4 regions of the Mycolicibacterium fluoranthenivorans genome follow, and region 1 is predicted to be linked to each of the others. Evidence: predicted binding sites of a transcription regulator. Region 1 holds the regulator's gene; each other region holds the start of a gene.
What was found. The regulator LexA, encoded in region 1, represses DNA repair genes until DNA is damaged. The targets are predictions, from matches to a motif close to CGAACANNTGTTCG.

Region 2: a site for LexA is predicted at 3,381-3,394, ahead of FHU31_RS04900 (HNH endonuclease signature motif containing protein). Genes of this name have one in related genera too.
Region 3: a site for LexA is predicted at 3,018-3,031, ahead of FHU31_RS19810 (HNH endonuclease signature motif containing protein). Genes of this name have one in related genera too.
Region 4: a site for LexA is predicted at 4,363-4,376, ahead of FHU31_RS08225 (HNH endonuclease signature motif containing protein). Genes of this name have one in related genera too.

What each region holds. Positions count from the first base shown of each region.
Region 1 covers NZ_JAANOW010000001.1:2,675,218-2,681,233, forward strand. The annotation lists gene FHU31_RS12920 (acyl-CoA dehydrogenase family protein) at 1-936, shown strand, start outside; gene FHU31_RS12925 (sunset domain-containing protein) at 1,072-3,156, shown strand; gene lexA (transcriptional repressor LexA) at 3,163-3,837, opposite strand; gene FHU31_RS12935 (LysM peptidoglycan-binding domain-containing protein) at 4,035-4,577, shown strand; gene nrdR (transcriptional regulator NrdR) at 4,737-5,201, shown strand; gene FHU31_RS12945 (PhzF family protein) at 5,208-5,897, opposite strand; gene FHU31_RS12950 (alpha/beta fold hydrolase) at 5,912-6,016, opposite strand, start outside.
Region 2 covers NZ_JAANOW010000001.1:996,369-1,002,384, reverse strand. The annotation lists gene pta (phosphate acetyltransferase) at 1-1,978, opposite strand, end outside; gene FHU31_RS04900 (HNH endonuclease signature motif containing protein) at 2,018-3,376, opposite strand; gene FHU31_RS04895 (hypothetical protein) at 3,481-4,209, opposite strand; gene FHU31_RS04890 (LpqN/LpqT family lipoprotein) at 4,209-4,712, opposite strand; gene FHU31_RS04885 (putative alpha/beta hydrolase) at 4,722-5,840, opposite strand; gene FHU31_RS04880 (DUF2563 family protein) at 5,840-6,016, opposite strand, start outside.
Region 3 covers NZ_JAANOW010000002.1:364,523-370,538, reverse strand. The annotation lists gene FHU31_RS19820 (universal stress protein) at 1-526, shown strand, start outside; gene FHU31_RS19815 (glutamine synthetase III family protein) at 644-2,818, opposite strand; gene FHU31_RS19810 (HNH endonuclease signature motif containing protein) at 3,036-4,511, shown strand; gene FHU31_RS19805 (LysR family transcriptional regulator) at 4,544-5,473, opposite strand; gene FHU31_RS19800 (FdhF/YdeP family oxidoreductase) at 5,575-6,016, shown strand, end outside.
Region 4 covers NZ_JAANOW010000001.1:1,671,734-1,677,749, reverse strand. The annotation lists gene amaB (L-piperidine-6-carboxylate dehydrogenase) at 1-807, shown strand, start outside; gene htpG (molecular chaperone HtpG) at 832-2,745, shown strand; gene FHU31_RS08225 (HNH endonuclease signature motif containing protein) at 2,874-4,208, opposite strand; gene FHU31_RS08220 (CaiB/BaiF CoA transferase family protein) at 4,430-5,578, opposite strand; gene FHU31_RS08215 (SDR family NAD(P)-dependent oxidoreductase) at 5,571-6,016, opposite strand, start outside.

The DNA.
Region 1 (6,016 bases):
TACAACGTCGTCGTCACCGAGGAGACCAGCGCGGGCCGGCACAGCGGTCTGGGTTTCACCCTGCAGAACGACGTCATCGCGCCCTATTTCCTGGAGCTCGCCGATGAGGAACAGAAGAAGCGCTGGCTGCCCGGATTCTGCAGCGGCGAATTGATCGCGGCGATCGCAATGACCGAACCGGGCACCGGAAGCGACCTGCAGGGCATCAAGACCCGGGCGGTCAAGCACGGCGACCATTACGTGCTCAACGGTGCGAAGACGTTCATCACCAACGGTATCCACGCCGACCTGGTCATCGTGGTGGCCTGCACGGACCCGGACAAGGGGGCTCAGGGTTTCAGCCTGCTGGTCGTCGAACGGGGGATGGCGGGTTTCGAACGCGGCCGCCATCTCGACAAGATCGGGCTCGACGCGCAGGACACCGCGGAGCTGTCGTTCACCGATGTGAAGGTGCCCGTGGAGAACCTGCTCGGTCAGGAAGGGCTCGGCTTCATCTATCTGATGCAGAACCTGCCGCAGGAGCGGATCAGCATCGCCGTCATGGCGGCCGCCGCGATGGAGGCGACCCTGGAGGCGACGCTGCAGTACACCAAGGAGCGCAAGGCGTTCGGCAAGCCGATCGGCAGCTTTCAGAACAACCGATTCGTGCTCGCCGAACTGGCCACCGAGGCCACCGCGGTGCGGATCATGGTCGACGAGTTCATCCGCCTGCACCTGGACCGCAAGCTGACCGTCGACCAGGCGGCGATGGCCAAGTGGTACTCCACCGAGGCTCAGGTCCGGCTGGTCGATCGCTGCCTGCAGCTGCACGGCGGCTACGGCTATATGCGTGAGTACCCCATTGCCAAGGCCTTCCTGGATTCCAGGATCCAGACCATCTACGGCGGTACCACCGAGATCATGAAGGAGATCATCGGCCGCGGCCTGGGCGTCTGAGGTTCGATGCCGACGCGCCGCGGGCCCGACACGCATTCGCTACAGGTCGCGATATCCCACGAGATGACGCCCCGCTGACGCAAAGTTGACGAAAGCGATACTTTTCTCATGCTTTGCACACGTTGGGGAGGACCGATGACCAGGCAGCGAACCCGGCTGCGTACCGCCGCCGGGCGCGCGTTGCTAGGGCTGGCGGCGCCGATGATGGTGGTGGCCGGCGTGCTGGCAATGGTGCTCGCGGCACCGGCGTCGGCCACGCCCGAGAGCGACGCCGACGCAGCGATCAGCGCCGCGTGGGACGATGCCGGTGGCGACACCGGACCCCTGGGTGGCAAGGACGGCGACGTCTACGCCGTCGGTGCGGGCTTCGGGCAGAACTTCGCCGGAGGCAAGATCTTCTTCACTCCGCAGACCGGTGCGCACATCATGGCCGGCGCGATCCTGGACAAATACCAGTCTCTGGGCGGTCCCGCGGACAGCGACCTGGGTTTTCCGACGATCGATGAGGGACCGGGCCGCGCGCCCGGCAGTCGCAACACCACCTTCAGTGCGGCGGACAACCCCGTCATCTTCTGGACACCGGACAACGGAGCCAGGGTGGTGCGCGGGGCGATCAACGCCGCGTGGGACAAACTCGGCGGATCCGCCGCGGTGCTCGGAGTGCCCACCGGGGATGAGATCTCGCGCGGGGAGGTGATCTCCCAGCAGTTCACCGGCGGTGAGGTGTCGTGGAACCGGAAGACCAAGGCCTTCACCACGACGCCGCCCGAACTCGCCGATCAACTCGCCGGCCTGGAGGTCCCGTCCGACGCCACTTCGGAGATCGCGGCGGCCCGCCGCGCTGCCGGTGGAGCGCTGGGTCCGCTCGGCGCCCCGGACGGCGGTCAGTACGCCATCGGTTCCGACGGTGTCGGCCAGAACTACGCCGGCGGCAAGATCTTCTACAGCCCGGCCACCGGCGCCGATGTCGTCACCGGTCAGGTGCTGGCCAAGTACGAGAGCGTCGGCGGACCCACCGGCGATCTCGGCTTCCCGACCGCCAGCGAATCCGACGGCGGGCTGGCCCCGGCCAGCCGGTTCGTGCCGTTCGCCGCCGCGGACAAGCCCGTCATCTTCTGGACTCCCGACTTCGGCGCCGTGATCGTCCGTGGTGCCATGAACGCGGCGTGGGACAAACTCGGCGGTGCCACCGGGGATCTGGGTGCGCCCAAGAGCGATCAGACCCAGAACGGTGATGTCATCACCCAGCAGTTCAACGGCGGCAGCATCTCGTGGGACCAGTCGACCCATAAGTTCACGACGGAGCCCGCGAATCTGCAGTCGCAACTGGCCGGCCTCGAGGTGCCCGGTGCCGATGCGCCCAAAGCCCCCGCCGCAGAGCCCAGCAGTACCGCCGGCAAGAAGTGGTACGCGTGGAGTTGGTGGTGGCTGCTGGGCCTGATCCCGCTGCTCGCACTGGTCGGCCTCATCATCACGGCGGTGCTGCGCAACCGGCGGTCGCGGGATGACCATTTCGGTGAGCACTACGACGGCGAGCACCACGAGGGCGATGGCTACGACGGCGATCGCTACGGTGAGGACGAGTACGCGGCCGGCTACCGAGGCCCGCACGATTCGGGTTTCGACGGCCGCGCCGAGTCACACGAGCCCGACGAGTACGAGAGTGGGCCCGCCGCATTCGGCCAGGAGCCCGGCGGTTACTCGCCGCAGAGTCCCTGGGCGCTGGCGGGGCTCGGCGCCGAAGAGCACGACGAAGCCGGCGAACCGGCCCAACCCGATGCCCACGAATCGCTGGAATTCGACTCCGATGCCGACTCTGTCGACACGGCCCCCACCCGCATCCAGTCTGATGTCCCCGAGGATGACGACGACCTCAGCGATCGCGACGAGGTGGACCACGACGACGAGCCCGAACCGGAGACTGCCGCCGTACCCCTGGTGGCGGGCCTACCGCCGATTCCGCGCTCGACCTACGAACCCGACTTCCCCAGCGGACGCCATGCGGCGATCCATATCGAGGAGCCGGATCCCGCAAATACCTCGATGCGCCTGGCGGGTAGCGACCCGTACCGCGCACCCGAGGGCTATCTGATCAAGGCGCACACCGGCACGGGCGAGTATTGGACGCCCGGTATGCCCGGCTATGACCAGACACCGGCTGAGATCTGGTTCGTCAATGAGGAATTCGCGGTGACGAACGGATTCGTTCGCGCCAACTGATCTCCGTCAGATCTTGCGGATGACGGTGACGACCTTGCCCAGCACCACTGCGTCGTTGCCGGGGATCGGATCGAACACCGGGTTGTGCGGCATCAGCCACACCTGACCCCGGGTGCGCTTGAACGTCTTGACCGTGGCTTCGCCGTCGATCATCGCCGCGACGATATCGCCGTTCTCGGCGACGTTCTGCTGACGGATGACCACCCAGTCGCCGTCGCAGATCGCTGCGTCGATCATGGATTCGCCGACCACCTTCAACAGGAACAGCGACCCTTCGCCGACGAGTTCGCGGGGCAACGGGAACACGTCCTCCACGGCCTCCTCGGCCAGGATCGGGCCACCGGCGGCGATCCGGCCCAGCACCGGCACGAAGGTCGGCTCGGGAAGCGCGTCGGATCCGGCGACGTCGGTGGCGACGATCGGCGTCACCGTATCGTCGGAACCCCGGACGTCCACCGCGCGAGGACGGTTGGGATCGCGACGGAGATAGCCCTTCTTCTCCAGTGTCCGGAGTTGGTGTGCGACAGACGAGGTCGACGTCAGGCCGACCGCGTCACCGATCTCCCGAATGCTCGGCGGGTAGCCACGGCTGGTCACCGACGCGCGGATGACCTCCAGAATGGTGCGCTGCCGCTCGGTGAGTCCTGAACGCGCCTCAGGGGTGTCGGTGTGCTCGCTCATGGCGCCGAATCTAGTCGCCCCGGGACCATTAATCAAACATGTGTTCGAGGCGTGTCGGCGTGCGCCGCCACTTGTCGGTGGGTGCCTTTATCGTTTGCAACAGTTCGATCACATGTTCTATCCATCGAACACATGATCGACTATCTTCGAACACACAAGCGAACGATCGGCAGGCCCACTCGGCGAAAGGCGGAGAAATGACCATTCTGGAGACTCGATTCGACACCCAGTTCGACCGCGAGTTCGATCGCGAGTTCGAATCTCACTTCGACGCGCGCCCCGTGGGCCGCGGCCAGGTCGAGGTCCGGCGGCGCGCCGCGGCCGAGGTGTGGCCGTTGCCGCGGGATGTGGTCGTGCGGCGCCGTCGCCCGCAGGTGCGCCGGCCCTCGGGTGCCCCGCTCGGGCACCGCGGCACCGGCGTCCTGATGTCACGGGCCTCGCACCGCCGCCGCCCGATCACCCCGGTCACCACCGTGGTGCTGGCGCTGATCGCCGCCGCGATCACGGTGTGGCTGGGTCTGGTCGCCCAGGTGGGCGGTGACGTCGGCCAGGCTGCGGTGCAGGTACCCACCCGGCTGTCGGTGGTGCAGGTCGAAGCGGGGGAGACGCTGCAACATGTGGCGCAGCGGGTCGCTCCCGACGCACCCGTCGACTCGGTGGTCGACCGGATCAAGGAACTCAACAAGCTCGACTCCGCTGCGGTGCCCGCCGGGCGGACCCTCATCGCGCCGATCGGCTGACTCGTGAGTGGCCAAACGCGCTGCCGCCCAATGTCGGCGGTGCCCGGCCGGCCGCCCGTCCAGCGCCCAATCAGGACAGACGGGCGACGCCTGCGGGTGGTGCAGGTAGGCTCGGAGTCGTTCGAAGTGGTCGACATTCGGTGCGGCGAAGGAGCGGTGATGCACTGTCCGTTCTGCCGTCACCCTGATTCACGGGTCGTCGACTCGCGCGAGACCGATGAGGGGCAGGCCATCAGGCGCCGCCGCTCCTGCCCCGAGTGCGGGCGCCGGTTCACCACCGTGGAAACCGCGGTGCTCGCCGTGGTGAAGCGCAGCGGCGTCACCGAACCGTTCAGTCGTGAGAAGGTCATCAAGGGTGTCCGTCGCGCCTGCCAGGGACGTCAGGTGGACGACGATGCGCTCAACCTGTTGGCCCAGCAGGTCGAGGATGCGGTGCGGGCCGCGGGCTCGCCGGAGATTCCCAGCCACGAGGTCGGGCTCGCCATCCTCGGGCCGCTTCGCGACCTCGACGAGGTCGCCTACCTCAGATTCGCGTCCGTGTACCGGTCGTTTAGCTCGGCCGCCGATTTCGAGCGCGAGATCGAGGCGTTGCGCGCCCATCGCCGTGTGACGAGCACCGGCTGAGCCCGCTCATTCGACCACGGTGTCGCTGTCGCGGGTCACGCGCCCGGCGATCTTGACCCAGCCCTGCGGATCCCACCAGGTGTGTATCTCCGAGCCCTTGCCCTGGGTGATGTGCAGATCCCGGCTGAGATAGTCGGTCATCCGCACCGCGGCAGCGCCGGTCGCCTCGTCCTCGACGATTCCCACGTGTGGGGCGAACACCCTCGACCGCAGCGCCCCGTCTGCGGCGCTGGTCCAGGCCCACACGTAGTGCCCGGTGTCGCCGGGGTAGTCCGACGGGTCGGCATCGCGCACCTCGGCCACCGAATCCAGCTCGTAGATCGCGAATTCCGGTGCCCACTCGGCACGGGCGCTGACGGCGGTGAGACCGTCCTCGGTGTATTCGACCTGTACCAGGCCGGCGGGTACCGACAGGGTCCGCACCGGGGTGCCGCGGTCACGCAACCACCAGGCCGCACCCACGGTGGGATGCCCGGCGAACGGCAACTCGGTGGCGGGAGTGAAGATATGGGCGCGTGCAGTCGTCGCACCCGGTTCCGGAATGTCGATGAAAATGGTTTCGCTGTAACCCAATTCGGTAGCCAACCGTTGCCGGTCGGCCGGATCGACGGCGGCGGCGTCCACCACGCCGAGCGGATTGCCGAACTCGCCTTCGGGACTGGTGAACACTCGCAGCACGCTGACCTCGACCGCCATGACGTCGATGGTAGTCAGGTGGCGCTTCGCTCGTCCCCGCCGATCGCATCGAGCACGGCGACTCGGGTGTCGAGTGGCCCGGTGATCGCCTTTTCGCTGATGCCGGCCCGCAACAGGTC
Region 2 (6,016 bases), 1.7 Mb from region 1:
GCAGCACCGGTCCGATCGCGATGGCCCCCGCGCTGCGCTGCACCGCCTTGTAGGTGTTGTTGCCGGTGTTGAGGTCCGGGAAGATCAGCACCGTGGCCTGGCCGGCCACCGGGGAGTCCGGCATCTTGGTGACCGCCACCGACGGTTCCACCGCGGCGTCGTACTGGATGGGGCCCTCCACCAGCAGGTCCGGTTCCCGCTCACGCACCAGTTCTGTTGCGGCCCTGACCTTGTCGACATCAGCGCCGGTACCTGAGGTACCGGTCGAATACGACAGCATGGCGACCCGCGGGGCGATGCCGAATTGCGCGGCGGTCCGTGCCGAGGAGATCGCGATATCGGCGAGCTGTTCGGAGGTCGGGTCGGGCACGATGGCGCAGTCGCCGTAGGCGAGCACCCGGTCCTCCAGACACATCAGGAAGATGCTCGACACCGTCGATACCCCGGGCTGGGTCTTGATGATCTCGAAGGCCGGGCGCACCGTGTGTGCGGTGGTGTGCGCCGCACCCGAGACCATGCCGTCGACCATGTCGTTGTGCACCAGCATGGTGCCGAAGTACGACACGTCATGGATGATCTCGCGGGCCTGCTCGACGGTGACACCCTTCTTGCTGCGCAGTTCGGCATATTGGCGGGCGAACTGGTCGCACAGCTCGCTGGTGCGCGGGTTGATCAGCTGGGCACCGTCGAGGTCGACGCCCAACTCGGCGGCTCGGGCCCGCACCGCGCCTTCGTCGCCGAGGATGGTGAGGTCGGCCACCCGGTGCGCCAGCAACCGGCCGGCAGCCTTCAGGATCCGGTCATCGTCGCCCTCGGGCAGCACGATGCGCCTGCGGTGGCTGCGCGCCCGGTCCTGCAGCTGGTAGGTGAACATCTGTGGGGTGATCACCTCGGGTATCGGAATGGCCAGCTGGGCCAGGAGATCCGCGGTGTCCACATGGGTTTCCATCAGCGCCAGGGCCGTGTCGATCTTGCGAATCGAGGTCGCGGTCACCCGCCCGCGGGCCTTGGCCACCGCCCGCGCCGTGTCGTAGGTACCCGCCTCGGTGGCGATGACCGGCAGCCGGAGGTTGAGCCCGTCGACCAGTTTGGCCACCGCCGGGTGCAGTTCCAGTCCGCCGTTGAGGATCAGGCAGGCCAGGGACGGGAAGTTCTCGGCGGCGTGCGCACTCATCACCGCCATCACCACATCGGAGCGGTCACCGGGGGTGATGACGGCCATACCGTCGCTCAGGCGATCCAGCACGTGCTCGGCCGTCATACCGGCGACCAGCACGCCGAGCGCCTCGCGGCTCAGCAGCGCCTCATCGCCATCGGTCAGGGTGCCGTGCACTGCATCACGCAGTTCCGCGACCGACGGTGCGACCAGCAGTGGCTCCTCGGGCAGCACATAGCTTTTCGGGCCGTTCGGGGCGAGCGCGGCGGCCAAGGTGTCGATCAGGTCGGTCAGTTGCGCCGGGTCGCATCGGTTCGCCACCACCGCCGCGGTGTGCGCGTGTTGGGCTGTCAGCTCCGCCAGACACAGCTCGACGACCTGCGCCACCTCGTCCGGGGTGCGCTCCGAGGCCCGCACCGCCAGCACCACCGAGGCGCCCAGGTTGGCCGCGATCCGCGCGTTGACCGCCAGCTCGCTGGGGCTGGCCACATCGGTGTAGTCGCTGCCGACGATCAGGACGGCATCGCACTGGGCGGCCACCTCGTGGTAGCGCTCGACGATCTCGGTGATGGCGCCGTCGAGGTCTTCGTGCAGGCGCTGGTAGCTGACGCCGACGCAGTCCTGGTAGCTCAGCCCGGCCGTGGCGTGGGCCAGCAGCAGTTCCAGGATGTAGTCGCGCCGCCCGCCCTCGGAGCGGGCGATCGGCCGGAACACGCCCACTTTGGCGACATTGGCCGCCAGCCGCGCCAGGATGCCGAGCGCAATGGTGGACTTCCCGGTGTCACCCTCGGGTGAGGCGATGTAGATCGCGGACGCAGCCATGGGTAGAGCCAACCAAATGACTGAACGTGAGCCAACTCATCATGGGTCTTCCCCGCGTCCGAGGAGATCTTCGGGGTGGTGCAGGGGGTTGACCCGAGGCGGGCCGGCATCCAACTGCGGTGGTGGAATCCATTCCACCCGGCCGCTCTTGCCGATGCGGGTCTTCCAGCCGCCCTCTTTGACCAGCCGATTGTGTGGCCCGCAGGCCAACCCCAGGTTCGGGATGTCGGTTTTCCCACCTGCTCGGTAGTCGGTTTCGGCGTGATGGCTCTGGCAGAGGTAGGCCGGGACGGGGCAGCCGGGATAGGTGCACCCGCGATCGCGGGCGTGGAGCACCATCCGCTGCCCTGGTGAGGCTGTCCGCCGGGCCCGGCCCAGATACAGCGGCACCGCCGCATGCTCGTCGAAGACGCTCAGATAGTGCCGGGCATGGCCGGCCATCCGGATCAGATCGCACATCGGCAGCTTCGAGCCGCCGCCGGTGCGCGCGACCCCCGCGGCGTCCTCCAGCTCGGTCACGGTGGTGGTCACGACGACGGTGACGGGCAGCCCGTTGTGCTCACCCAACTCCCCTGAGGCCAGGGCCGTGCGAGCGATCGTCATCAACGCGTCGTGCTGGCGCTGCCCCAGGCTGCGGGTGTCGGCGGCGACCGCCTCGGCCGACGGTGTCCCTTTGGTGACCGGAGTCTCGTCATTCGGATTGCACATGCCCGTGGCCGCGAGCTTGCCCAAGGCCGGCTCCAGATAGGCACGGAATTCCGGGGTGACCTTGGCACGCAGGTCGCTCAGCCCGTCGGCATCCTGCGGGCCCAAGATCAGCTGGCGGAACATCTCCCGCCGATCGATGGCGTCCTCGTCGTTGGGTTCGGGCCCGTCGGGATCGAGCAACTCCAGGAGTAACGATGCCGCGCTGCGCAGCGCCTCCGGGGCCTGAATCGACGCGACCCCGGCCAGATCGGCCTCGGCTCGGGCACGGGTCTGCGCATCGACTCGGGGTGGGATCTTCTTCATCGTCCGGGTGATGATGCGGACATGTTCGGCCGAGAGCTCACCGCGCGCCAGCGCGGCCGCCGTCGCCGGATACTGCGGCTCCAGTGGTTCGCCGGCGACCGACCGCCGCGGTCCCAGCAGCTCACCCTCGGTGAGCCGCCGGCAGGCTTCGGTGTTCGAGATACGCAACCGGATGGACAACACATCGGCCCAACTACGGATGCCGAGCTCGGCCGGGCTGGACTGTGCCTTCACCGCCGCCATGACTCGGTGCTGAACCGCGGGCAGCCGCCGGTACACCTGCTCCAGCGCGGACTGGACTTCGAGCAACTCGGCGACGGGGACCTCGTCGAACGCGGCGGCGGACAGCTTGTCCACTATGACCGCGAGATCGCCGATGCCTTCCATGATTCGAACATTAGTGCGAACCACCGACAAGTACCGACGTTATCCACAGTCGCCGATTCATCCACAGATCCACTGCTGCAAAGGAATTGGGACTTGACAAGCGGCTAAACCTGCGCACTGAAACGACCCAGGAGAAGCTGCTCGATCCGATCCATCAATTCGTGCGGATCATCGGCGGTGGCGTCTTTCCACTCAAGGAGGGCGTCAAGCAGATTTTGCGGCTCAACCGTGAGCTGCGGACCGAGCAATACCGTTTCGGATGGTTCAGTCAAATCTGCTGCATGATAGGAAATTTCCACCCGTAGTGCCTTGGCTCCGCTCACCTCGGCAACCCACTTGGGCGCGACTGCCTGGACTCGTTCGCGGGTGAGTTCCATCGGCGCGAACTTCGGCCCCGCCGACGGCACAGTCAATGTCGACGGCGTGATTCGCAAGATGCTCTTGCGCCACAGGCGAATAGCGGAGTCCAGAAAGATCGGCGTGAACAGCAGCAAGATGCCTCCGCCGAACCGAAGCCAGACCGGATTACCCGGTGCAAGACCTGCCACAAGCATGGCCGCACCCGTCAGAGGAAGCGCCAGGTTCACGTAGTACGCATTTCCTTCGAACCACGGGATGTATCGGCAGCTGATCTCGTCGGCCGTGCGTTCTACGCCAGGCCGAAAGATCCGGCGCCTTCCGAGGATGATGAGGAACGCAGCGCAGAACACGATGACCGACCAGTACCAGGGCATCCCAGCCCGTGCCGCGACCACGGTCAGTAAGCACAGGGCAAACCCGGCGATGTATCGCAGCAGCTGCCACGAACGTCCGCGTCCCTTGGTATCTGACATCACTGGCTCCCGTGTGTTCGGACGGTCAGCCAGATACTCGTATCGTCCACCGGCGAATCGTGGAGCGCGGTCACCGTCAGTTGGGCGATGAGCGTCTCCTTTTCAGTCATGATGATTCTAGTGCGCGACACACTGTCGATGCTTCCGAGTTCGTGAGCGATCTCCATCGAAAGCGCCCCCACAACGCCGGCTCCTTCGCTTGCGGCAGCGAGTTCGCGGTGCAGCTCGCGGCAACCCGGCACCATCTGGATCTGCTGTTCGGCCAACATCGCGAATACCTCATCTGCGTGGAGTACCGCCTGGACACGATGCATGGTCAACACCGCATTGGCGCAGAACTCGTCCATACGCGGGTCGCTGCGACAGATCCACACGTGGAGCCCGACAGTCGAATCGAACAGCTCCCATCCCGACGGCGCCCCCACCTCCACGACGCAACCGGTGAATCGGTCGACCGGGAACGCAGCAATACCCTTCTCCTGCATGAATCCATCGAATCTCACTGGTCGCAACTATCCGAAACCAAAGACGGACTCCACCGCATCAGCGACCGGATCCCAGCCCCAGTCGATCACTTTCGACACACCCAAGGCTGTGCCCGCTCCCACGGCTGCACCGGCCACCAGACCGATCGCAGTGCCCACGCCTGGAACGACCGAACCCGCCGTTGCGCCGATCGCCATATCTGCGGCTACCGCTCCCACACCGAGCCCAGCTGCAGTCGCAAAGGTTTCCCGAGTCACGGCCTCGGTCACCGAATTCCCGTCATGAATATCGGACATCACCGAAGGCACCGCGCTGACCGCAGCGACCAACCCGCCGACCCGGGAAAATCCTTTCAACTCGACACCGCCGATCTTCGGATCCTCCAACCATTTCAACAGGCCGGGGTCGGCCGCACCCGGGCCGGTACCGGGAGAGTCCGCGATCATCTTCAACGTCGTCTGCCGCACGCCATCGGCGGTCCCGCCGGCCACTGCACCCGCTCCTGCGATCGCCACATCGCCCTTGGTCACGGTCGGCCCCGACGCCTCCGTCGACCCCCCGGCAGCCTGCGGCCCCTCTCCGGGGATCGCTGCCATGGACGACTCGGCCGCCGCCATCGCATTCACGTAGGTGTCCCGACTGCCCTGTACTTCGCCCAGGGTGATCCGCATCGTGGCGACCGCCGCGTCGTGCAGCGCCCTGGTGTCCTGGTTGGTTGCCTTGGCCGCGCCGATCGCGTCATCGGCGCCGTGCAAGAAGGTGTCCAGGGCGGCGATATCCGCGTCGCAGGCACGTTGGGCCGCCACCAGCGCGGTGGCCACATTCTCCAAATTCAGTGCGATGGTGGCGAGTTGGGGCTTCTGCAGGTGCAGCGTCTGCGTTGCGCGGGTGACCTCGGCCGAATCGGTGATCGGGTGTTGGGCACCGCTGTGTTGCCAGCCTTTTTCGAAACGCTCCTTGGCCGCCTTGAAGTCACTCTCTATCTCGGTGGCAGCACCAGCCGCGGTGTGAAACGCATCGGCTTGGGCATTGATAGCGCCGGGGTCACCGGCTTGCAGATCGTCATTGATCTTCCACGGGTCTCCGCCCGCCTCGGCGATCAGATCCGCGACCGACAGGTTGACCAAACCCAGAGGTGGTGGCATCAGGGCGCACCGAAACGCGCGCCGGCCGCACGCACGGAATCGGCCGACGACGCATCCGTGGCGGTGAATTCATCGGCTCCGGATCGGCTCTTGGCACTGATATCGCCCAGAGCGCGGTGATGGGCCTGAAACTGCTCGACATGACCTTGGTGCGCAGCCGAGACCGCCTGATGAAA
Region 3 (6,016 bases), on a different contig from region 1:
CTTGCTGGGATCAGTCAGCTCCAACCTCGTGCACCACGCGCATTGCCCGGTCGCCGTCATCCACGATGAGGATCCGCCCACCACAACGTCATCTCAGGCACCCGTCGTCGTCGGTATCGACGGCTCGCCGGTATCAGAATTGGCCACCGAAATCGCCTTCGACGAAGCCTCCCGCCGCGGCGTGGGACTGGTCGCGCTGCACGCCTGGAGTGACATGGGCCCTCTGGACTTCGGGGCGTTCGGTCGGGCGCCGATCGAATGGGCAAACTTCAAGGTCAGTGAAGAGGAGACCCTGGCCGAACGGCTTGCGGGATGGCGCGAACGGTATCCAGATGTCAGCGTGCACCCGATCGTGGTCAGCGATCGACCAACACCCCGGCTGCTCGAACAAGCGGAGACGGCTCAGCTTGTCGTGGTCGGCAGCCACGGCCGCGGCGGATTCGCGGGCATGCTGCTGGGCTCGGTCAGTGGGGCAATCGTGAACGCCGCGCAGATCCCTGTGATCGTCGCCAGAATGCCTCGATAGCGTCGCGCAACAACGGGATCGACGCGGAGCCAGCAGGGCAAGACATGGCCGCACGACGTCCGAACGTCGAGTTGTCGTCGGTGATCGGCGGCAACTCGACGTTCGGAGAACGAGACGTCAGAGGATGTAGAGCATCTCCTGGTACGTCGGCAGCGGCCAGAGGTCGTCGGCCACCACACCTTCCAGCGTGTCCGCGGCGGCGCGCACCGCGTCCATCAACGGGAGCAGGCTCTGCGCGTGGGCGGCGTGCTCGGCCGCCGACTCGCCACCGTGCTCGCCCATCGCCGTCTTGAGCGCCGCGAGCGCAGCGGTCAGCTCGGAGATCGGGGCCGAAACCGACTGCAGCAGCGTGAGATCGGGCTCGAGGCCGGCGGCCTTGAGCGTCGCGACGTTCGAGGCCAACTCCGTCTGGTAACGGATGGCTGCGGGCAGGACCACCGTCGAGCCGACCTCAAGCGTGAGCTTGGCCTCGACGTTGACGGTCAGCACATATGTCTCGTACCGGACCTCGACGCGGCTGTGCAACTCGCGGTCGTTGAAGACGCCGTACTTCTCGAAGACCTCGATGGCTTCCGGCTTGATCAGTTCGGGGATGGCGTCGATCGTGGTCTTGAGGTTCGGCAGGCCACGCTCGGCCGCCTCGATCTGCCAGTTGTCCGAGTACCCGTCACCGTTGAACACCACCGCGCCGTGCTCGGTGATGATCTCGGTGAGCAGCGTCTGCACCGCGGTGTCGAACTCCTCGCCGGCGGCGACCGCGGTTTCCAGCTTCGTGGCCATGTAGTCCAGCGAGTCGGCCATGATCGTGTTGAGGATGATCATCGGCACGTTGATGGTCTGGCCCGAGCCCGGTGCGCGGAACTCGAACCGGTTGCCGGTGAAGGCGAACGGGCTGGTGCGGTTGCGGTCGCCCGGATCGGTCGGCAGCACCGGCAGCGTGTCGACGCCGATGATCATGCTGCCCTTGCCCTTCGACGACGTGGCCGCGCCCTTGGCGATCTGCTCGAACACGTCGGCGAGCTGGTCGCCGAGGAAGATCGAGATGATCGCCGGCGGGGCCTCGTTGGCACCGAGCCGGTGGTCGTTGGTGGCCGAGGCCACCGAGACCCGCAGCAGGCCGGCGAACTTGTGCACGGCGCGGATGACCGCGGCACAGAAGACCAGGAACTGGGCGTTCTCGTGCGGGGTGTCACCCGGCACCAGCAGGCTGCCGAACTGGGCGTTGCCCAGGGAGAAGTTCACGTGCTTGCCCGACCCGTTGACGCCGGCGAACGGCTTCTCGTGGAACAAGCACTCCATGCCGTGCTTCTTGGCGATGGTTTTGAAGGTCGTCATCAAGAGCTGCTGATGGTCGGCGGCGATGTTGGCCCGCTCGAACATCGGAGCGATCTCGAACTGGCCTGGTGCCACCTCGTTGTGCCGGGTCTTGGCCGGGATGCCGAGCTTGAACAGCTCACGCTCGGTATCCATCATGAAGCCCAGCACCCGGTCCGGGATGGCGCCGAAATAGTGGTCGTCGAACTCCTGGCCCTTGGGCGGCTTGGCGCCGAACAGCGTGCGGCCCGCATTGATCAGGTCCGGACGGGCCAGGAAGAAGTGCCGGTCGACCAGGAAGTACTCCTGCTCGGGGCCGCAGAACGACACGATGTGGTCGAAATCCTTGTGCCCGAACAACTTCAGGATGCGCTCGGCTTGGGCGCCCATGGCCTGCTGGCTGCGCAGCAGCGGCGTCTTGTAGTCCAGGGCCTCGCCGGTCATCGAGACGAAGACCGTCGGGATGCACAGCGTGTTGCCGTTCGGGTTCTCCAGGATGTACGCCGGGCTGGTGACGTCCCAGCCGGTGTAGCCGCGCGCCTCGAAGGTGCTGCGCAGGCCGCCCGAGGGGAAGCTGGATGCGTCGGGCTCGCCCTGGATCAGCGTCTTACCGGCGAACTCGGCCAGGGTCTGGCCGTCGGAAACCGGCTCCAGGAAGCTGTCGTGCTTCTCGGCGGTCAGCCCCGTCATCGGGTAGAAGACGTGCGCGTAGTGGGTGGCGCCCTTGGACAGCGCCCAGTCCTTCATCACCGAGGCGACGGAGTCAGCCACCGCGGGATCCAGCTTGGCGCCCTTCTCGATGGTCGCCACCACGGACTTGTACACCGACTTCGGCAGCCGCAACCGCATCTCGGCCAGCGTGAAGACGTTCGAACCGAAGATCTCGCCGGGTTCTTCGGTGGGGTCGAAGCTGAAGGCCGGGGGCTCGTAGGCCTCGACGCTGGTGATCGCCTTCAGGCGTGCCGCATTACCGCTCAATGGAGTTCCTATCGCCGCTCGTGCATGACCGACCCACGGTAGGAAGATTCGATGGCGGAATTGTTACGTGCGCGTCAAGGACGCGATTTAGATGTAACAGGTGGACGGGCACTCTGCGCTCAACCTGCTCGCGAGTCACTCTGATCTACTGCTTCACTTCGGTTTCTTTGACCACAAACTCGCGGGTTTTGTCGGTGTTCGCACATATGTTCGATATATGCACAAGGGAGCGGTCGAGGCGGTGGCCGCGTTACATGCTGCCTACCAAGCCTTCGCCGCCAGCGACTTCGAGGCGCTCACCCACGCCGAGTTGATGGCGGTCTTGGACGAGTACGAGACACTCACATGCCGGCTTCCCTCCCAGATGCATCGCATGCTGGCGCAATTGCAGGCCGATACCACCCCAGGAGAACTGGGCGCGGCGACGTGGAACTCTGTGTTGCGGATCCGCTGGCGCCTTTCCACCGCCGAGGCCGGCCGCCGGTTGGCAGCGGCCGCCGACCTGGGACCGCGCCGTTCGCTGACGGGTGAAACGCTGCAGCCGGCGTTGGCCGCCGTCGCGGCCGCTCAGGCCGCCGGGCTCATCAACGGCGGCCACGTCGACGTCCTACGGGATGTCATCGATCGCCTGCCGGGATTCGTCGACGCGACCACCCGGGAACAGTTCGAGATGGATATGGTGCGCATAGCCACCGGCGTGGGCCCCAAAGAACTCAAAGACACCGCCGAACTGCGCTTGTTCCTGCTCGATCAGGACGGACCTCTACCAGACGACGCCGAACGCGAACGCAAGCGTGGGGTCGTGTTCGGCAAGCAGGGCCGCGACGCGATGAGGTCGGTGACGGGCGATTTGAATCCCGAGGCGTCAGTCGTATGGGAGGTGCTGTTCGCCAAATTCGCGGCGCAGGGGATGTGCAACCCCGCGGACGGCGAACCGTGCATCTCCGGCACCCCGACGCAAGCCCAGATCGACAACGACCACCGCACCCTGGCCCAGCGTCAGCACGACGCCATGATCGTCATCGGCCGGATGGCGTTGATGAGCGGTGATCTCGGCCAGCTCAACGGATTACCCGTGTCGGTGATCATCCGGACCACCTTGCAGGATCTGGAATCGCGCGCCGGGATCGGCGTCTCTGGTGGCGGCACAAAGATTCCGGTCAAGGACGTCATCCGGATGGCCTCACATGCCAACCATCACCTGGCCGTCTTCGACAAGGCCACCGGATCGGCCCTCGCCCTGTTCCGTGCCCGCCGGACCGCGTCACGGGCCCAACGGATCATGCTCATCGCGCGTGACGGCGGCTGTACCAAACCGGGTTGCACCGTCGGCGCCTACGGCAGCGAAGCGCATCACGCGGTGGCTGATTGGGCACACGGCGGCAACACCAACGTGGACGACATGGCGCTGGCGTGTGGGCCCGACAATCGCATGGTGCACCGCGACGGGGGCTACACCACCACCATCAACGGTCGCGGCGAGGTCGAATGGCAGGCGCCGCCGTGGCTCGACAACGGCCAACAGCGGATCAACTATGCGCATCGGCCCGAACTGCTCCTGAGACCCGTCGAGGAGGAACCGCAATCTCCGCGCGGACGGACGGCGGCGCCCACAACGGGAGGCAGCAAGCCAGGGCTTGCCGAGCACGACACCGACCACGCCGACGGCGGCACGGGAACGCGCGGACCCTGAGTGGGCGGCCCGCCTGGCCCGCGGGCCGCGACTCAGAGCGATCGCGCCGCGGCGTCGATCCGCGCGCCGAGATCGATTCCCTCGGCCACGGCAACGAGGGCAGCCGCCACAATCGATGCCGGGGCGCGGTCGAGCACGACCAACCCGATCGCGGGGCTCGGGCCGTGTTTGACCATCGGCCGCGCGGCGAAGTCCGGCGGCACGCCCAGCTGCGGCAGCCACGCGGTGGAGGCAATCGTGGCCCGCCCCGAATGCGTCAAGTGCGCGTAGAGCGCATCCACGGAGTCCGCTTCGACCGCGGGCCGGTAACGGATGCCCTCGGCGGCCATGTTGGCATCGAGGATGCGGCGATTGCGCATCGTGGTCGTCAGCACGCACAGCTCAAGGTCGGCGGCATCGACCCAGGTCACCTCCGGTTCGGCCATCAGCCGATGGTCGGCGGGGGCCACCAGCACGTACTGCTCCCGGTACATCTGCACCGACCGCGTGCCCGGCGGGGCCTCGTCATCGAGATAAGTGAGCCCGGCGTCGATCTCGAAATCGGCCAACCGCCGCGCGATCTCCCGCGACGACAGCGCCTCGATACGGACCGAAGCGGCCGGGTTGCGGCGCAGGAACTCCGCGGTGATGAACGGGCTGGCCGGCACCGCCGTAGGAATCGCGCCCAACCGCGCGGTGGCCGTCAGCCGCCCGTGCATCCGTTCCAGGTCGGCCAACATCTCATCGCGTTCGGCGATGATGCGCTGGGCCCAGGCCACCACGCGCTTGCCCTCCTCGGTGAAGCCCTCGAAGCGACGGCCGCGTTGCACGATGACGATGCCCAGATCGCGTTCCAAGCGGCGGATGGCCACCGACAGCGTCGGCTGGCTGACGTGGCAGCGCGCGGCAGCCCTCCCGAAGTGGCGCTCGGCGGCGAGGGCCAGCAGGTAATCCAGGTGTTGCAGCAACACATCACTCGCCATCAAAAACACGATAGACGTTCGCTATCACCGCATGTCAAATACCGAATACCAACCCACCTTCATTCGGCGCAGCGGCCGTTCTCGGGGATTAGATTGGAGATATGACCCTCGCCAAGGACGGCCGTGACGTCGATGCCACGTACGACGAACGCGATGTCCGGGTGACCGGCGCCGAACACGAAGCCGCCGGGGTCAAGGCCGTGCTGGTCAGCATGCAGCGCGGGCTGACGCAGATGGGTCCACTGCGTACCGCCGCGGCGCTGACCCGGCTGAATCAGCGGCACGGTTTCGACTGCCCGGGCTGTGCGTGGCCCGAGGAGCACGGCGGACGCAAGCTGGCCGAGTTCTGCGAGAACGGCGCCAAGGCCGTCGCCGAAGAGGCCACCAAACGTCGCGTCACCGCGGAGTTCTTCGCCCGGCACTCGGTGGCCGACCTGTCCGAGAGGCCCGAGTACTGGCTGTCCCAGCAGGGCAGGCTCACCGAGCCGATGGTGCTGCGCCCCGGGGCCACCCATTACGAGCCGATCGACTGGGACAGCGCCT
Region 4 (6,016 bases), 1.0 Mb from region 1:
GCCACCGGCTCGGTGCGGATGGGCCGCGAGGTCGGCCCCCGGGTCGCCCAGCGGTTCGGCAAGGTCCTGCTGGAACTGGGTGGCAACAACGCCGCCGTCGTCACCCCGTCGGCCGATCTGGACCTGGCCCTGCGCGGCATCGTGTTCTCCGCGGCCGGCACGGCCGGCCAGCGCTGCACCACCATGCGCCGGGTCATCGCGCACCGCTCGGTGGCCGACGAGCTGATCACCCGCATCACGGCCGCCTACCGCACCCTGCCGGTCGGGAATCCGGCGGCCGACGGCACGCTGGTCGGCCCGCTGGTGCACGAGCGCGCCTACCGCGACATGGTGGGTGCACTCGAACAGGCCCGCGCCGACGGCGGTGAGGTGGTCGGAGGCGAGCGCGTGGACCTTGGCGAGGGTTCGTACTATGTGCGCCCGGCCGTGGTCCGGATGCCCGCCCAGACCGCGGTGGTGCACGACGAGACCTTCGCCCCCATCCTGTACGTGTTGACCTACGACACCCTTGACGAAGCGATCGAACTCAACAATGCCGTCCCGCAGGGTCTTTCCTCGGCGATCTTCACCACCGACATCCGCGAGGCGGAACGGTTCATGGCCGCCGACGGCTCGGACTGCGGTATCGCCAACGTCAACATCGGCACCTCCGGCGCGGAGATCGGCGGCGCGTTCGGCGGGGAGAAGCAGACCGGCGGCGGCCGCGAGTCCGGCTCGGATGCGTGGAAGGCCTATATGCGCAGGGCCACCAACACCGTCAACTACTCATCCGATCTGCCGCTCGCCCAGGGGGTGCAATTCGGCTAGCTCGGCCGGTTTTACTATGGCTGCGTGAGCGATCAGGTCGAACAGCGGGAATTCCAGGCAGAGGCCCGTCAGCTGTTGCAGCTGATGGTGCACTCCATCTATTCCAACAAGGACTCGTTCCTGCGGGAACTGGTGTCGAACGCCTCCGACGCCCTGGACAAGCTGCGGCTCGCGGCGTACCAGGACAAGGACCTCGACGTCGACACGTCCGACCTGCACATCGACCTGGACCTCGACTCGACGGCGCGGACGCTGACCGTCCGCGACAACGGCATCGGCATGTCCCGCGACGAGGTCGTCGACCTGATCGGCACCCTCGCCAAGTCCGGCACCGCCGAGATGCGGAGAAAACTGCAGGAGTCCAACGAGAGCACCGAAGAACTGATCGGCCAGTTCGGCGTCGGGTTCTACTCGACGTTCATGGTGGCCGACAAGGTCGACCTGCTCACCCGTAAGGCCGGCGAAAACACCGCCACCCGGTGGGAATCCAGCGGTGACGGCACCTACACCATCGCCACCGTCGACGACGCCCCGCAGGGCACGTCGGTCACGCTGCACCTCAAGCCCGAGGACGCCGACGACGAACTGCACGACTACACCGCACCGTGGAAGATCCGGCAGCTGGTCAAGAAGTACTCCGACTTCATCTCCTGGCCGATCCGGATGGAGGTCGAGAAGACCGTCCCGGCATCGACGGAGGAGGGCGCGGAGAACACCGAGCCGACCGTCACCGTCGAAACCGAGACGATCAACTCGCGCACCGCGCTGTGGGCCAAGCCCAAGAGCGAGGTCTCCGACGAGGAATACAAGGAGTTCTACCGGCACATCGCGCATGCCTGGGATGAGCCGCTCGACGTCATCGCGATGAAGGCCGAGGGAACCTTCGAGTATCAGGCGCTGTTGTTCATCCCTTCGCAGGCGCCGTTCGACTTGTTCAACCGGGACGGGCACACCGGCGTGCAGTTGTACGTCAAGCGCGTCTTCATCATGGGTGATTGCGATGAGCTGATGCCCGAGTATCTGCGGTTCATCAAGGGTGTCGTCGACGCGCAGGACTTGTCGCTCAACGTGTCTCGCGAGATCCTGCAGCAGGACCGCCAGATCAAGGTGATCCGGCGCAGCCTCACCAAGAAGGTGCTGTCGGCGATCAAGGACCTTCAGGCCAACCGACCCGACGACTACGCGACCTTCTGGACGCAGTTCGGGCGCGCGTTCAAGGAGGGCCTGCTCTCCGACCCCGACAACCGCGAGACCGTGCTGGGACTGTCGTCGTTCGCGTCAACCTTCAGTCCGGACACCCCGACGACGCTGGCCGACTACGTGAGCCGGATGCGGGACGGCCAGGAGCAGATCTTCTATGCGACGGGCGAATCGCGCCGGTTGCTGGAGAGTTCGCCGCACCTGGAGGCGTTCAAGGCCAAAGGCTACGAAGTGCTGTTGCTCACCGACCCCGTCGACGAGGTGTGGGTGGAGTCGGTGCCGGAATTCCAGGGCAAGGCGCTGCAGTCGGTGGCCAAGGGTGAAGTCGACCTCGGCTCCGGAGACGACACGGCCGACGCCGACCGCACCGAGTTCGCCGATCTGCTGACCTGGCTGCAGAAGACGCTCGACGACCATGTCAAGGAGGTGCGGCTGTCCACTCGGCTGACCTCGTCGCCGGCCTGCCTGATCACCGACACCTTCGGTATCACCCCGCAGTTGGCGCGCATGTACCGCGCCTCCGGTCAGGAGGTGCCCGTCGGCAAGCGCATTCTGGAGATCAACCCCGAGCACGCCCTCGTCACAGGTCTGCGGGACGCGTTGGCGTCGTCACAGGACGGGCTCAGCGACACGGCCGAGTTGCTCTATGGCACAGCCCTTCTCGCCGAGGGGGGCTCCCTCGACGATCCGGCGCGGTTCGCTGCCATTCTCGCCGACCGGTTGGCCAAGACCTTCTAGACCTTCTAGACCTTCTAGCCGGACGTGCACGCCGGTGCATCGTCGTGGCGGGTCCGACGGCGTCATCTCCGCCGGTTCCCGCCGCTCGTGCGATTCCCTGTGTAGTTGTCAAGGTGCGCCCCACTCGGTTAGGCGGCGGCGGGCAGGTCGGTCATGGTCCGTCGTGCGTGCGATCGCATATGCGGAGGTTCGGGACCGGCCGGATCACGGGGTGGGATGAACCAGGGGTGGCGGTCAGGGCCCAGGTAGACCTGCCAGTTGCTGTGGTGGATCAAGGTGTGGTGGCATCGGCAGAACAGCACGCCGTTGTCGAGGCAGGTGACGCCTCCAGCGCCCCACGGCTCGATGTGGTGGGCGTCGCACCACGACACCGGCCTCCCGCACCCGGGGAACGCGCAGCCACGGTCGCGCGCTGCCAGCGCTTTACGAATCCTGGGCGGGAACAGCCGCTCGCTGCGCCCCACGTCCAGCGGGGCGCCGACGTCGTCCACGATCACCGATCCGAGAGAGCTGTCACAGGAGATCAGATCGGCGGTGGTGGCACTGACCGGCCCGGTGAAACCGAGGGTGTCCACGCACCCGTCATCGGGCACCCCCGCTCGCCCTGCCCCGGCCGGCCGGAGCAGGGTGACGTGCGGGAGCACCCCACCGGAGGTCGGACGCTGTGAGTTCGACAGGAAGCCCCGCACCAGCTGACCGAATGCGTCCGCGCGACGCCTGCCGGTCGACCGCGGGTCCGGTGATCCATCCGGTAGCGGCACGGGCCGACACCACGGGTCCAACGCTGCGAACAGCTCCTCGCCGGTCAGCACATCGAGATCGAGGGTGGCACTGACCCGTCCATCATCGTTTTGCACCAGCGTCATCTCGTTGAGGTCACTGTTCTCCGCGATCGGCACCGCCGCCTCGTCGTGCGGTTGTTTCGAGGCTTTGTCGATGGCGATCTCGCGGGCTTTCTTACTCACGTCCGCGGGCGTGGTCTGGATCATCAGCAATGTGGCGACCGTCGCCCTGTCCTCATCGGACAACGCGACCCTGTCACTGATGTGTGCGACTCCCCTACCGACCGCGTCGGCGAACTCGATGCCGAGCCCACCCAGACGCTGCGCCCGGGTGAGGGCCGGCAGAGTGTGTGCTGCCCGCCCCACCCGCACAGCCCTGCGCGCGGCGCCGGGGGCCACCCCCAGGCTGATGAGCAGATCGGCTCCCGAGCGCAGGTGTCGGCGTGCTGGGATCCCGAGACGCTCAGCGGCCGCGGCCGCCTGCGCGATCACATGGTCGAACAGGTTCCGGGCGGTGACCGCGACCGCCAGCACGGCGAGCACCGGCTGTTCGTCGACCACCCGCCGGGGATGGTCGAGCAGATCGAACAGCGTGCGTTCGGCACCCTCCTCGGGCGGAGGCGCCGCAGTGAGGTCATCGATGAGCGCATCGACGAAGGTGTCGAGATGGGTGGCGTCCATGCCAGATACCCCAACCTTTCGCAAAGGTGCACGCGGGCAGACGATTCAGGCTCGACAAGGCAACGTGGCTCGGACAGTCCCACGGGGACCAGCGAACCTCTCAGCGACACAGTCGCAGGCAAAGCTCACCGGGTATCGGGAGCCACAATTCACTCGAACGTATGTTCGACGATACGCCCCGCGCGGATCCCGCGCAAGCAATATCTCCGGCGGACACGTTCCTAGTGCCGAGGCAGCGCCTGGAGTTCGGCCAGTACCGTCTCGGTGTCGGCACCGAGTTCGGGCGCCGGTCCCCGAACGCGTCCGGGCGTCCGGGAGAACCAGGTGGGCACGCCGGGAAAACGCACCGGCCCGTGCGGGGTATCGACCGTCTCGAACAGACCGACCGCGTTGAGGTGCGGGTCGTCGAACAACGCGTCGAGGGTGTTGATCGGTGCGGCCGGGATCTCCAGTTCCCGGAACAGCCCGAGCCACTCCGCGGTGGTGCGTTCCTTCAGCGTCTGCGCCACCAACCCGTACACGGTGTCGATCTGGCGTGCCCGCTGCTCCAGCGTATCGAACTCACCTGTGTTCCAATCGGGTTGGACACGCTCGACGAATCCACGCCAGTGCTTGTCGTTGTAGATCAGCGCGGCGATCTGACCGTCTTTGGTCTCATACGGCCGCCGGTTGGGCGCCACGGCCCGCGGGTACACGGCCGGCCCGAGCGGAGGTGAGAACATCGCGCCGTTGGCGTGTTCGACGAGCATGAAGGAGGCCATCGTCTCGAACATGCTGACCTCCACCTCCTGGCCCTCACCGGTGCGTTCCCGATGGAACAGCGCCATCGTGGTGGCGTAGAGCGCCGTCAGGCCGGCCACCTTGTCGGCCATGATGGTCCCGACGTAGCCGGCTTCCCCGGTCAACTGTTGTTGCACCGCAGGCAATCCGCACTCGGCCTGGATCGTGTCATCGTAGGCGGGCCGGTCCGCATCCGGGCCGCGCCGGCCGTAGCCGTAGCAGTTGGTGTAGACGATCGACGGGTTGAGCTCGACGACATCGGCGTAACCGAATCCCAGTGTGGTGATCGCCTTGGCCCGCATCGAGTGGATGAAGACATCGGCAGTCCCGATCAGTCCGCGGAGCGCCGCTCTGCCGTCGTCGGTCTGCAGGTCCAGCACGATCGCCCGTTTACCGCGGTTGACGTTGACGAACACCCCGCTCATCCCCGGGGACGGCCCCACCGAGATGTACCTGGTGTTATCTCCTTGCGGCGGTTCCACTTTGATCACGTCGGCGCCCATGTCGGCCATGATCTGGGTGCAGTACGGCCCCATCACCATGGCGGTGAGGTCGATGACCCGCACCCCGGCCAGCGGTCCGTCAGCCATGGGTCGCCTTCGCAAAGCTGTAGCGGATGTGGTCGGTGTGCCCGTCGGGCGCAGGCGGGAAGATCACCGGCTCCGACACATCGCGGATTCCGTCGATATTGTCGGCGACATCCTCGATGGTCCACGACGGGCGGTACACCCCGGGACTCTCGGCGATGAAGGCGCGGGCCACCCGGCCGCCGATCGCGACCAGCATCTCCCCGGTCACCGAGCAGGATTCGTGGGCCAGCCAGCCGACGGTCGGGGCCACCAACTCGGGCCCCATCGGCGGGTACGCCGAGGTGTCGATGCCTTCGGCCATCCGGGTGACCGCACTGGGAATGATCACGTTGCACCGGACACCGTCGGCGGCCCCTTCGAGGGCCGCCACGTTCGACAGTCCGATCAGCCCGGCCTTGGCCACCCCGTAGTTGGCCACATGGTGGTTGCCGTAGAGCC